Regions from separate parts of the Salipiger sp. PrR007 genome, predicted to be linked through region 3. Evidence: riboswitches for the same ligand, from Rfam matches in the RefSeq annotation. Region 3 holds a riboswitch; each other region holds the start of a gene.
The links. Region 3 has a riboswitch for cobalamin ahead of nrdH (glutaredoxin-like protein NrdH). Riboswitches for the same ligand answer to the same signal wherever they lie in the genome.

Region 1 (4,273 bases), on a different contig from region 3:
GGGAGGCGGGCTGTCTCGCCACGGCCAAGGACAAGGCAGACGCCCCCGCCCTGCGTGCCCTGGCCGGATCTCTCGGCCTGCCGGTCGCTGGCGTCCCGGCCTGCCAGCTCTCCGCGCAGGGCACGGCAACCGACTCCCCCCGCGTGCGCGCCGAACGCGCCACCGGCTCGGTCGCCGAGGCCGCCGCCCTCGCCGCCGCCGGGCCGGGCGCACGTCTGCTTGGCGCGCGCGTCATTTCCTCTGACCGCATGGCCAGCTGCGCGCTGGCAGAAGGACCCGATCCATGACCGTTCACTTCATCGGCGCCGGCCCCGGCGCGCCCGACCTGCTGACCCTGCGCGGCCGCGACATCATCGCGCGCTGCCCGGTCTGCCTCTACGCCGGCTCGCTGGTCCCCGAGGCGATCCTTGGCCATTGCCCCCCCGGCGCGCGGATCGTCAACACCGCGCCGCTGGACCTCGACCAGATCATCGCCGAGATCCGCCTCGCCCATGACGCGGGCCACGACGTGGCGCGGCTGCATTCGGGGGATCTCTCGGTCTGGTCAGCGATGGGCGAGCAGATGCGCCGGCTGAAGGCGCTCGGCATCCCGGTCTCGGTCACCCCCGGCGTGCCTGCCTTCGCCGCCGCCGCAGCCGCGCTCGGCGCCGAGCTGACCCTGCCGGGCCTCGCGCAATCGGTGGTGCTGACCCGCACGCCGGGCCGGGCCTCGTCGATGCCCGAGGGCGAGACGCTGGCCAATTTCGCCGCCACCGGCGCGACGCTCGCGATCCACCTGTCGATCCAGAACATCGCGCGGGTGGTTGCCGATCTCTCCCCCGCCTATGGCGCGGACTGCCCCGTCGCCGTGGTCTACCGCGCCAGTTGGCCGGACGAGGTGATCCTGCGCGGCACGCTGTCGGACATCGAGGACAAGCTCGGCGCGGGCATCACCCGCACCGCGCTCATCCTTGTCGGACCGGCGCTGGCGGGCGAGGGCTTTGAAGAGAGCTGCCTCTATGCGGTGGACTACGACCGCCGCCACCGCCCGCAAAGCGCCGAGAGCCCGTGGAGTGGCTGGACCCCCGAGCAGGAGGCGCAGATCGATGGCTGAGGTTCCCGGACTTCTGGTCTCGGCGCCCTCGTCGGGCACCGGCAAGACCACGGTGATGCTGGGCCTGCTGCGGGCGCTGGCCGAGGACGGCTTGGCGGTTCAGCCCTTCAAGTCCGGCCCCGACTACATCGACCCGGCCTTCCACCGCGCTGCCAGCGGGCGGCTAAGCTTCAACCTCGACGGCTGGGCCATGGGACCACACCTCTGGCAGGCGATCGCGGCGCAGGCGGCGGGGGCGGACATCTGCCTCGCCGAGGGCTCGATGGGGCTCTACGACGGGGTCGCGACGCGCGGCCAGCAGGGCTTTGGCAGCAGCGCCGAGACGGCGCGGGCGATGGGCTGGCCGGTTGTGCTGGTGCTCGACGTGGGCGGGCAGGCGCAATCCGCCGCCGCAACGGCGCTGGGGTTCCGGCAGTACATGCCCGATCTGCCCTTCGCCGGGGTGATTCTCAACCGCGTCGCCTCGCCCCGCCACGAGCGGCTCACGCGGCTCGGCATGGAGCGCGCCGGGCTGCCGGTGCTCGGCGTGCTGCCCCGGCGCGGCGACCTGACCCTGCCGGAGCGGCACCTCGGGCTCATCCAGGCCGTGGAGCATCCGGACCTCGAAGCCGCCATCGCCGGGTACGCCGCCTTCCTGCGCGAGCATGTCGACCTTGCCGCGCTCCGCACCGCTGCTGCGGGCGGGCCGTTGCCCGGCGCAACGCCGGCCCTGCCCAGGCCCCCGGCGCAGCGCATCGCGCTGGCGCAGGACGCGGCCTTTTCCTTCACCTATCCGCACCTTCTCGAAGGCTGGCGCGCCGCCGGGGCCGAGGTCCTGCCGTTCTCTCCGATCGCCGATGAGCCGCCCGCCGCCGGGGCCGATCTGGTCTGGCTGCCCGGAGGCTACCCCGAACTGCACGCCGGGCGGCTCGCCGCCGCCGAGACCTTCCGCGCCGGGTTGCGCCGCCATGCCGAGACGCGCCCGGTCCACGGCGAGTGCGGCGGCTACATGGCCCTTGGCGCGGGGCTGATCGACAAAGGCGGCACGCGGCACGAAATGGCGGGCCTGCTGGGCCTCGTCACCAGCTATGAGACCCGCAAGTTCCACTTGGGCTATCGCCGCGCGGTGCTGCGCGCGCCGATGCCGGGCTTCGACGCCGGGGCGGCGCTGCGCGGCCATGAGTTCCATTACTCCACCATCTTGCAGCAACCCGACCCGCCGCTGGCCGAGGTCGCCGATGCCGATGGCGCCCCGGTGGCCGAGACCGGCTCGCGGCGCGGGCAGGTCACGGGAACCTTCTTTCACCTGATCTCGGCGGAGGAGCCGTCTGCCCCCCGCGCACAAGCCGAAGAGGAGGCGCGCATCCAGACCAAAGCCCGGCGCTGAGCCGACCCCGCATGGTGTCCCGCACGGGACGCAAGGGAACCGGGTGAGAGGCCCGGACTGCCCCCGCAACTGTAAGCGAGGAGCGCCGAGGAAGATCCACTGGCAGGCATGCCGGGAAGGGCCGAGGCGCGACGATCTGCGAGTCAGGAGACCTGCCATGCGACCCCCTTTCCCGCCCTCATGGGCAATTTCGCTGCCGGTGGGGCAGCCACACGTAAAGGAAATATCATGCATATCGAACCCGGCGTCGTCGACGGCGCCAAACTGGCCTTTGCCGCCGTCACCGCGGCAGGCGCCGCCGGCTATACCGCCAAGCTCGCCGCAGAGGACGCGGCGCGCAGCAACCTCGTTTCGCTTGCCGCGCGCACGCTGATGGCCGCCGTGGGCACCTTCGTCTTCTTCGAGGTGCTGCCGCACTTCCCGGTGGGTGTCTCTGAGGTGCATTTCATCCTCGGCTCGACGCTCTTCCTGCTGCTCGGCGCCGCACCCGCCGCGATGGGTCTGGCGCTGGGTCTGCTTGTTCAGGGGCTGTTCTTCGCGCCCAGCGACCTGCCGATGTACTTCGTCAATGTCACCACGCTTCTGGTGCCGCTCTTCGCAACCGCGGCGCTCGCCCGTCGTGTGGTGCCCGCGGACACGGCCTATGTGGACCTGCGCTATGCCGACGTGCTGAAGCTCTCGGGTGTGTTCCAGGCCGGGGTCGTCGCCTGGGTCACCTTCTGGGTCTTCTACGGCCAGGGTATCTCGGCCGAGACCTTCGGCGCGGTGCTGACCTTCGGCGGCGCCTACATGCTGGTGCTGCTGATCGAGCCGCTGGCCGATCTCGCCGCGCTCGCCGCCGCGAAATCGCTGCGCGACACCGGGCTCGGCCGGCTCTTCGCGCCAAGGCTCTATACCGCCTGACCAGGCGCCCGGTCCCCAGAACGGGGCCGGGCACCCACCGCAAGGAAAGCTCCATGATCCAGGACCTCTGGCTTGTCGGCATCGGCACCGGCAGCCCCGGCCATGTGACCCTCGAGGGGGTACAGGCGCTGCGCGACGCGGCCGTCATCCTGCTGCCGCTGAAGGGCGAGGCGAAAGACGACCTCCGGGCGCTGCGCCAGGTGATCCTCGAGGCCGCGGGCACAAACGCCGAGATCCGCACCTTCACCTACCCCGTGCGCGATCCGACGCTCCCCTATGCCGAGCGCGTCGCCGCCTGGCACGACGAGATCGCCCGGCGCTGGATCGCGGCGCTGCACGGCGCGCCGGAGGGGCCGGTCGCCTTGCTGGTCTGGGGGGATCCGGCTCTCTACGACAGCACGCTGCGCATCGCCGGGCGCCTCCAGCCGCCCCCAAGGCTGCGGGTGGTCCCCGGCATCACCGCGATCCAGGCGCTGACCGCCGCCCATGCGATCCCGCTCAACAGCGTGAACGGCGCGGTGAAACTCACCACCGGGCGGCGCCTCCGCGCGCGGGGCTGGCCCGCGGGCGAGGAGACCGTGGTGGTGATGCTCGACGGGGAATGCAGCTTCGCGGGGCTCCCTGCCGAGGGACTGCACATCTGGTGGGGCGCCTACCTCGGCAGCCCGGCGCAGATCCTCCGCTCCGGCCCGCTGGCCGAGGTCGCGCAGGAGATCATCGCCCTGCGGCAGACGGCGCGGGCCAAGCATGGCTGGATCATGGACACCTACCTGCTGCGCCGTGCCTCCACGGACGGCGCAGACTGACGCCTGCGTGTCCGACGACCGGATCCCGGCCCTTCGTCCCCGGAAGCCCGAAACGAAAAGCCTTGGTGCCGGAAAGCACCAAGGCGAAAGGTTCTCAAATGAGCT
Region 2 (4,273 bases), on a different contig from region 3:
GGGTCGCATGCGGGATCACCAGCCCGACGAAGCCCACGGCCCCGACGATGCTGACAACGCAGGCGGTGAGAAGTGCGGTAAGTCCCAGAAGCTCGACGCGCACACGCGCGACATCGACCCCGAGCGAGGCGGCCGCATCCTCGCCGAAGGCGAAGGCATCGAGCGCCCGCGCCCGGTAGAGGCAGACAGACAGCCCCACGAGCAACACGGGCAGGGCCAGGCCGGCATCCGGCCAGCGCACACCGCCAAGGCTGCCAAGCAGCCAGAACATGATGCCACGGGTCTGCTCGGCGCTGGCCGAGGAGGTGACGATGAAGGATGTGGCGGCATTGAACAGCTGCGAGCCGGCGATGCCGGCAAGGATGACCCTCTCGGCACCGCGGCCCGCGCCGAAAGACAGCACCGCCACAAAGCCAAAGGCGAGGAGCGCCCCCGCCATGGCCCCGGCCGAAACCGTGACGGCCCCGGCACCGAGCGCGAGTACGATGACCAGCACCGCGCCGGTCGAGGCGCCGGCCGAAATCCCAAGCAGGTAGGGCTCGGCGAGCGGGTTGCGCAGCAGCGCCTGCAGCACCACGCCGCAGATCGCCAGAGAGGCTCCGGCGCACATGGCGACCACCGCCCGGCTCAGCCGGTAGTGCCAGACGATCCCCTCGCGGATCGGATCGACCGGAAGGTCGAGCCCGAAGAGTCGGTTGGCCAGCGTGGACAGGGCCTCGCGCGGGGTCACGCTGATCTCGCCGAAGAGAACCGCGCAGCAGGTCGCGAGGGTGAGGGCGACGCCACCGGCAAGCACGAAGGACCCCAGCCCCGTCAGAGGGCCGGAGCGGGTCCGGCGCGAAACGCTCACCGCGTAAGACCGATGTCTTTCAGGCCCGTCGAAAGGACCTCGACCCCGTCGACGGCCCGAAGCGTTGGGTTCATCGAATGCGCGGGCATCTCGATCAGATGTCCCGCACGCACCGCGCGCAGCTGGCTGGCAACCGGATCGCTTTCCAGGAACGCGCGTTTCGCGCCCACGTCGTCGCCGGGGAGGTTGCGCCGCTCCATGGTGCCCAGCACGATTACATCCGGATCGAGCTCTGAAATCGTCTCCCAGCCAACCAGCGGCCATTCCTCGTCCGAGGTGATCACGTTGCGCACCCCCACAACTTCGGAAATCCATGCCGGGGCTCCGAACCGCCCGGCCACATAGGCTTCGCCGGCGATCTCGGGCGACGAGAACCAGTAGAGCACCGAGACGTCCCTTGCCTGCAGCGCTGCCGCACCCGCCGTTGCCGCCTCGATCCGGGCGGCATTGGCAGCAACCAGGTCAGCCCCCCGCGCCGGCACGCCGAAGATCTGGGCCAGTTCGGTGATCTCCCGGTTCAGCAGATCGTCGCTCCAGGCCTGCGCGCGGGCGCCGTCGCCGCTGCCCGCAACGAAGTCGCTCTTGGCGCATTCCGCAGGCGAGACATAGGTGCTGATGCCGAAATCGTCGAACTGGGCGAAGGTGCCAACCCGGGCCTGATCCGGGGCGATGTCGTTGATCCACTGCGCCGCGACGAAATCGGGGCGGGCTTTCAGCACGGCCTCGAAACCGGGCGAGTTGTCGGCGATGCGCGGCACGGCTTGCCCCGCGTCGACCAGCGGCGCTGGTAGCGGCGCGAGCCAGATGGCGGTCCCGACGATATGCTCGGCGAGGCCGAGCGAGAGCAGGATCTCCGTCGTGCCTTGGCCGATCGAGACCACGCGCTCGGGCGGCTTGGCATAGGTCGTCACACGGTCGCAGTTGGGGATCTGCAACGGGTAGTCGGTCGATTCAGCAAATGTGGTTTCAGGAATGGGCAGCAAGGCGCAGCACAGCAGCGCAAGGCCGCGGAGGCGGCCCGAGGTTGCAAGAAACATCAATATCCTTTCCCGGACACCCCGTCCGGTCGGTTGCGCAGGTGACGCCCCCGCGGGATCGCGGGGCCGGAACGGCAGGTCTCCTGACTTGCGGCCATGGTCCCGAAACCGCCTTCCCGCGCCGTTTGGCGCAGTGGCTTCGCCCGGAGGGGCGGGTGGCTCGGAACGGACGCTTACAGTTGCGGGGGCAGTCCCGGAGTCCGCGGCCCAAGGCCGCGTCACCGGGTTCCCTTTTCATCCCGGATGGGAACCGTTCGCGGCGAACCTCGGGGCGGCGCCGTGCTTTGTCAAGTTGCCATGCTCGCATCGGCCCGGCGTATCGGGGTCGCCCTGCATCCCGGCCGGGCAGTGAAGCGAAAGCCCTCGGTCGGCGGTCTTTGCCACCAGCGCCGGATCGTGGCTGACCAGCATGATGGCGCAGCCGTCGCGCTCGGCGGTGTCCACAAGCAGGCTGATGACCTCTGCCTGGGTGATCGGATCAAGCCGCGAGGTCGGCTCATCGGCAAAGATGAAGGCCGGGCGCACCAGCAGCAGGCGCAGGATCGCCAGTCGCTGCAACTCCCCGCCCGAGACCTCGCCCGGCTTGCGACCCAGCAGCACTGGGGCAAGGCCGAGGCGCTCCATGTGGTGCTCGATCTGCCGCGGGTCCTGCCCATGCAGCCGCGCCACATCGCTCAGCGTGCGCTGAAGGCTCTGGTGCCGCGGAAAGGCCGCGACGGGATCCTGATACAGCTTCTGGTAGGCGCGCGCCCGAGATGCAGTGCGGGTGACGCGCCCGGCGGAGGGGCGGTGCAGCCCGAGCAGCACATCCCCCAGCGTCGATTTCCCACAGCCCGAGGGCCCAGTGATCCCGAAGATCTGCCCCGCGGCGATATCCAGCGACACATCACGGAAAAGCTCCCGGTCGCCGCGGGTCGCGGCGAGCCCCTCGGCCCGAACCACGCTGCTGCCCGCGGGCGCGGGCGCGCGCTTTTGCCATGTCTCGGGGTCCGCCGCGATCAGCCGGGCGGTGTAGTCGGATCTTGGCGCGGCAAGGACATCGGCGGTGGGGCCGGTCTCGACCACGCGGCCCTTGCGCAGCACGATGATCTGCCCACCGACCCGCCGCGCCAGCGCAAGATCGTGGGTGATGACGATCAGCCCGCCGCCGCTGCCGACCTCTGCCATCAGCAACTCGGCCACATCGTCGCGGCGCGCGGCATCAAGCCCCTTGGTCGGCTCATCGGCGATGACGATCCGCGCACCCCCGGCCCGCGCCGCGGCGATGGCCACACGCTGCGCCATGCCGCCGGAGAGTTCATGCGGCAGTTTTGCTCCGGCGCCCTGAAGCCCCAGCGCTGCCAGATCGTCACCGGCGCGGGTGCGGGCTTCGGCGGCGCTCAGGCCGCGCACCAGTTGATGCGCCTCGGCGACCTGCCGCGCGGCGGGCATCAGCGGGTCCAGCGACAGCCACGGCTCCTGCGGCAGCACCGCGATCTGCCGCCCCCAGAGGCCGCGGAACTCGCGCGGCCGCGCGGCGCTGATCCGTCGCCCACCGATCTCGACCTCGCCCCGCGCCGAGAGGCTCTCGGGCAGCGTGCCCATGATTGCCTGCGCAAACAGGCTCTTGCCCGAGCCGGTCTCGCCGAGGATCACCAGCGGCACCCCCGGCTCCAGCGTGATCGACAGCGGCTCGACAAGCTGCGTGCCGCCGTCGTGGATGCAGATGTCCTTTGCGCTCAGAAGGGTCATGTCTCGCGGCTCCCGGCCAGAAGGGTGAGGCCCAGCAGCAGGCCGAAGGTGGCAATCACCGGCGCAAGCAGCGCATGCGGCGCCTCCTGCCAGTAGGGCATGAGCTCGACCATCATCAGGCCAAGCTCGGGCGTGGGCGCGCGCATGCCGACGCTGACAAAGCCGAGCGCGGCGATGCCCATGATGGCCGTCGCCATGCCGAAGGCCCCCGCCGTCAGCATCATCGGGGCGATCTCCGGCCAGAGGTGCCGGCGGAAGACGTAGACCGGACCAAAGCCCAGAAGCCGCGTCGCCTGCACCGCCGGGGAAGCCAGCGTGTCGCGCACCGCGGCGCGGGTGAGGCGGAAGAACTCGACCCAGAGCACCAGCGACAGGCCTAGCCAGAAGCCGGTAGCGGTCGAGGGCATGATCGCCAGCACGATGAGCACCAGCAACAGGCCGGGCAGCGCCAGCAGCGCATCGGCGAGCGTGGTCAGCACGCGGTCGGTCCAGCCGCTCCGCGCCGCGGCGAGCGTGCCCAGCGTCAGGCCCAAGGCTCCGGCGGTGGCAACCGCCGCCAGAGCGATCAGCGGCGAGAGCCGCAACGCATCGGCCAGACGGTGATAGATCGATCGGCCCAGATGGTCATAGCCCAATGGCGCGCCCGCCTCGGGGC
Region 3 (4,273 bases):
CGACACGGCGGTGAGCGCGCGGATCGCGGTCTCGATCGAGGCGCCGAAGTCCGGGCCGTCCATGGTCTTGGCGATGTTCAACGAGCCGAGGTTGCACGAGATGTCGGTGCCCAGCTTCGAGTAGCTCAGGTCGTCGTTGAACTCCGACGCCTCGGCCACCTGCAGGATCTCCGAGCAGAGGTTCGACATGGTGATGCGCCCGTCGACCGGGTTGGCTTCGTTCACCGTGTCCTCGAACATGATGTAGGGATAGCCGCTCTCGAACTGGATCTCGGCCAGCGTCTGGAAGAAGGCGCGGGCGTTGATCTTGGTCTTGCGGATGCGCTTGTCCTCGACCATCTCCTCGTATTTCTCGGTGACCGAGATTTCGGAGAAGGGCACGCCGTAGACCTTCTGCACGTCATGCGGCGAGAAGAGATACATCGGCTCGTTACGCTTGGCGAGCTCGAAGGTCACGTCGGGGATCACCACGCCAAGGCTGAGGGTCTTGATACGGATCTTCTCGTCGGCGTTCTCGCGCTTGGTGTCGAGGAACTTGAGGATGTCGGGGTGGTGCGCGTTTAGATAGACCGCGCCCGCGCCCTGACGCGCACCCAGCTGGTTGGCATAGGAGAAGCTGTCTTCGAGCAGCTTCATCACCGGGATGACGCCAGAGGACTGGTTCTCGATGCCCTTGATCGGCGCGCCGGCCTCGCGGATGTTGGTCAGCATCAGGGCGACGCCGCCGCCGCGCTTGGACAGCTGCAGCGACGAGTTGATCGCCCGGCCGATGCTTTCCATGTTGTCTTCGATGCGCAGCAGGAAGCAGGAGATCAGCTCGCCCCGACTCTTCTTGCCGGCGTTGAGGAAGGTCGGCGTGGCGGGCTGGAAGCGGCCCGAGAGGATCTCTTCCATGAACGACATCGCCAGCGCCTCGTCGCCGCGTGCCAACGCCAGGGCCACCATGACGACGCGGTCCTCGTAGCGCTCGAGGAAGCGTTTCCCGTCACGCGTCTTCAGCGTGTAGGAGGTGTAATACTTGAACGCGCCGAGAAAGGTCGGGAAGCGGAACTTCTTGGCAAAGGCCGCGTCCCAGATCTTCTGCAGGAAGGCGGGCGGGTATTGCTCGAGCACCTCCGCCTCGTAATAGCCTTCCTCGACGAGGTAGCCGAGCTTTTCCGTCAGCGAGTGGAAGAACACGGTGTTCTGGTTCACGTGCTGAAGGAAATACTGCCGCGCCGCCATCCGGTCGGCCTCGAAGCGGATATTGCCGTCCGCATCGTAGAGGTTCAGCATGGCGTTGAGCGCGTGGTAGTCCAGCGTCTCGTTCAGGCGGTCAAGCATGGGGTCCCCCAGAAAGCGTCGAGCCCGTCGTTGACGCGGGCGAAATCCTTGGTCGTTCCCGCCAGCTCAAACGAGTAGAGCAGGGGGACATTGCATTTTTGCGCGATGACGCGGCCGGCGAGCGCGAAGGTCTCGCCGAAGTTGCGATTGCCGCTGGCGATCACGCCGCGCAGCAGCGCGCGGCGGGACGGGTCGTTGAGAAAGCGGATCACCTGCTTCGGCACCGCGCCGCGACCTTCGCCGTCGGCATAGGTCGGGCAGATCAGCACAAAGGGATCGCGCGGATCGGGCGTCAGTTCCTTGGGCGACACCGGGATGCGCAGCGCCGCCCGGCCGAGGCTGGCGACGAAGCGCGCGGTGTTGCCGCTGGCAGAGGAGAAGAAGACGAGCCCCGACATGGTCGATCCCTTGTTGCCGATCCCGCCGCGATCAGCTCGCGAGGCGGGCGATCAGGTCCGGACGGAAGCCCGACCAGTGGTCTTCGCCAAAGGTCACGACGGGGGCCTGGCGGTAGCCGAGCTCGGTGACCAGCGACATGGCCGCGTCGTCCTCGGTGAGGTCGATCACGTTGTAGTCCAGCCCCTTGGCATCGAGCGCGCGGGTGGTGGCAGTGCACTGCACGCAGGCGGGTTTCGAATAGACGGTGATCATGCTCTTGCGTCCTCAGCTGCGAAGGCGGGGACGCGTCACCGCGCAGGCCTTGTGCCTGACGCGGTCCTCGCACGCCCCGAACCCTCCGTTCGTGGTCATTCTGTCAGGCCTTCGGCAGGTCTCCTGGCTTGGCGGGTCGTGGGTCCGGCCGCGCCTTCCCGGGATGTCCCAGTGGCTCATTGGGCCTTCACTCGCCGCTTACAGTTGCGGGGGCAGCACCGGTGTTACACCGGTTTCCCTCTTAGCGCCGCGCCGGGCCGTCGCCCGACTCGATGAACCGAAAAGCAACTATATCTAGAACAGGATGCAGGTCATGCGTCAATATCCTGTTGTGCGAGCCCGACTTCAAAAAAATTCTGCAGCCTCTGTGTGCAGCAAGTCGGCCACGGTGGACACCCTTGGAGCGGGCGTTTGCAAGGGGTTGCGCGGGCCATGCATTCTCGACAACTCGGCCCTGCAGGAATGTGCGTTGCCCGGGCCAGGGAGGGCCCCTAAATGTGCCCCTGTCGACGCGGCAACGCGTTCAAGGATTTTTTCGGGGTGTTTCTCCTCCTCCCTCAGCCCCGGAAATCGGCGGCGGCCCTTCTCCTCCTCCCTTGGGGCCGCCGCATCCTCCCTTCCTCCACAAGCTTCCTGATAGGCGCGCGCCGCCAAGCGATCTGGCTTTCGCCCGCCCGCGCGCATATGCAGACATCACGCACCGTCAGTTCAGCCCTGCAGGAGGTCCGCATGTCCCATATCGTTCTCGTCGCCACCGGTGGCACAATTGCCTCCTATGCCAAGACCGAGGGCGGGGCCGTCACCGCCGGGCTGAGCGGCGACAGGCTGCTCGAAAGCCTGCACGCACCACTGCCTGGGATCACCGTCGAGGTCGACAACATCGAGGCCGCGGGCAGCAACGCGCTGACGCTCGAGACGATTTACAAGCTCTGCCGCCACATCGACGCGCGACTGGCCGAGCCCGGGGTCGATGGCGTCGTCGTCACCCATGGTACCGATACCATGGAGGAGAGCGCCTTTCTCGCGCGGCTGCTGGTCAGGTCCGATAAGCCAGTGGTCTTCACCGGCGCACAGCGCCACGCGGGCCAACCCGATACCGACGGGCCACGCAACATGCACGACGCGCTGCTCTGCGCGGCGGCGCCCGATCTGACCGGCGTGGGCGCGGTCATCGTCTTCGAGGGCGAGATCCATGGCGCGCGCTACGTCAGCAAGGTGCACAGCTCGCGCGTGGACACCTTCCGCTCGAACGGCCATGGCAAGCTGGGCGAGATCGACGAGGGCGAGGTGCATCTCTACACGCGCCCGGCGCGCCCGCGCGAGGTGATCGACGCGCCGTCGCTGGACCCGAACGTCGAGCTTATCGCGCTCGGGCTCGGCAGCACGCCGCGCTACCTCGAATGGTGTGCCTCGAACGGCGTCTCGGGCGTGGTGATCGAGGCCTTCGGGCGCGGCAATGCCCCCAAGGGCTTTGCCGAGGTCTGCCGCAAGCTCGTCGCGGCGGGCATCCCGGTGATCCTTGCCACCCGCTGTCCCGAGGGGCGGACCCGGGCCATCTACGGCGCCGACAGCGGCGGCGTGACGATGGTCGAGGCAGGGGCGATCCTGTCCGGTGATCTCAGCGCCGCCAAGGCTCGCCTGCTGCTCGCCGCGCTGCTGCCGCTGCTGCCCGAGCGGGCAGGGCGGATGGAGGCTATCGCCGAGGCACTCGCGAAGGTCTGAGCCTCGGCCTCACGGGACGGCGGCTCCGCCGCGACGTCCGTGCCCGCCGAAACTGGCGCTGCGGTTTTTCGGAGCAGGGAGACTGCTGCCCCGGCCCTGGGGGACCGGGATGAATTTGTGAGATTTCAGAATCCTCTTTCGGAGCGCGACGGACCGCCGCAGGCGCAAGGTCAGCGGCTACGAATCACCTGACCCAGCCGCGCCCTCTGGTTAGACTGCCGATGCAGGAGGGACCTCGGCGGCGGCACCGGCTGGACCAACGGCCCGCGTTTTCGCCCGCTGCCCTGCCTTGTCCCGCGCAAGGATGCTCATCCTATGGGAGAACTGACATGGACGGAAACGACGTCGATACCGGGGGAAAATGCCCGGTGATGCACGGCGGTCTGACCGAGAGCGGAACCTCGGTCACCAGCTGGTGGCCCAAGAGCCTGAACCTCGACATTCTGAGCCAGCACGATTTCAAGACCAACCCGATGGGGCCGGACTTCGATTACCGTGAAGAGCTGAAATCGCTCGACGTGGAGGCGCTGAAGGACGACCTGCGCGCCCTTATGAAGGACAGCCAGGAGTGGTGGCC

Region 1: it holds a riboswitch for cobalamin, as region 3 does, so the genes downstream of both, G0Q01_RS05715 (energy-coupling factor ABC transporter permease) here and nrdH (glutaredoxin-like protein NrdH) in region 3, are expected to answer to the same signal.
Region 2: it holds a riboswitch for cobalamin, as region 3 does, so the genes downstream of both, G0Q01_RS04100 (ABC transporter substrate-binding protein) here and nrdH (glutaredoxin-like protein NrdH) in region 3, are expected to answer to the same signal.

Annotation. Positions count from the first base shown of each region.
Region 1 is NZ_JAAGOZ010000014.1:106,021-110,293, forward strand. It holds gene G0Q01_RS05700 (cobalamin biosynthesis protein) at 1-287, shown strand, start outside; gene cobM (precorrin-4 C(11)-methyltransferase) at 284-1,093, shown strand; gene G0Q01_RS05710 (cobyrinate a,c-diamide synthase) at 1,086-2,459, shown strand; cobalamin riboswitch at 2,455-2,634, shown strand; gene G0Q01_RS05715 (energy-coupling factor ABC transporter permease) at 2,688-3,362, shown strand; gene cobF (precorrin-6A synthase (deacetylating)) at 3,416-4,168, shown strand.
Region 2 is NZ_JAAGOZ010000012.1:30,304-34,576, reverse strand. It holds gene G0Q01_RS04105 (iron ABC transporter permease) at 1-817, opposite strand, end outside; gene G0Q01_RS04100 (ABC transporter substrate-binding protein) at 847-1,887, opposite strand; cobalamin riboswitch at 1,958-2,142, opposite strand; gene G0Q01_RS04095 (ABC transporter ATP-binding protein) at 2,122-3,618, opposite strand; gene G0Q01_RS04090 (ABC transporter permease) at 3,615-4,273, opposite strand, start outside.
Region 3 is NZ_JAAGOZ010000083.1:11,096-15,368, reverse strand. It holds gene nrdE (class 1b ribonucleoside-diphosphate reductase subunit alpha) at 1-1,323, opposite strand, end outside; gene nrdI (class Ib ribonucleoside-diphosphate reductase assembly flavoprotein NrdI) at 1,308-1,721, opposite strand; gene nrdH (glutaredoxin-like protein NrdH) at 1,753-1,974, opposite strand; cobalamin riboswitch at 2,070-2,271, opposite strand; gene G0Q01_RS23570 (asparaginase) at 2,704-3,696, shown strand; gene katG (catalase/peroxidase HPI) at 4,026-4,273, shown strand, end outside.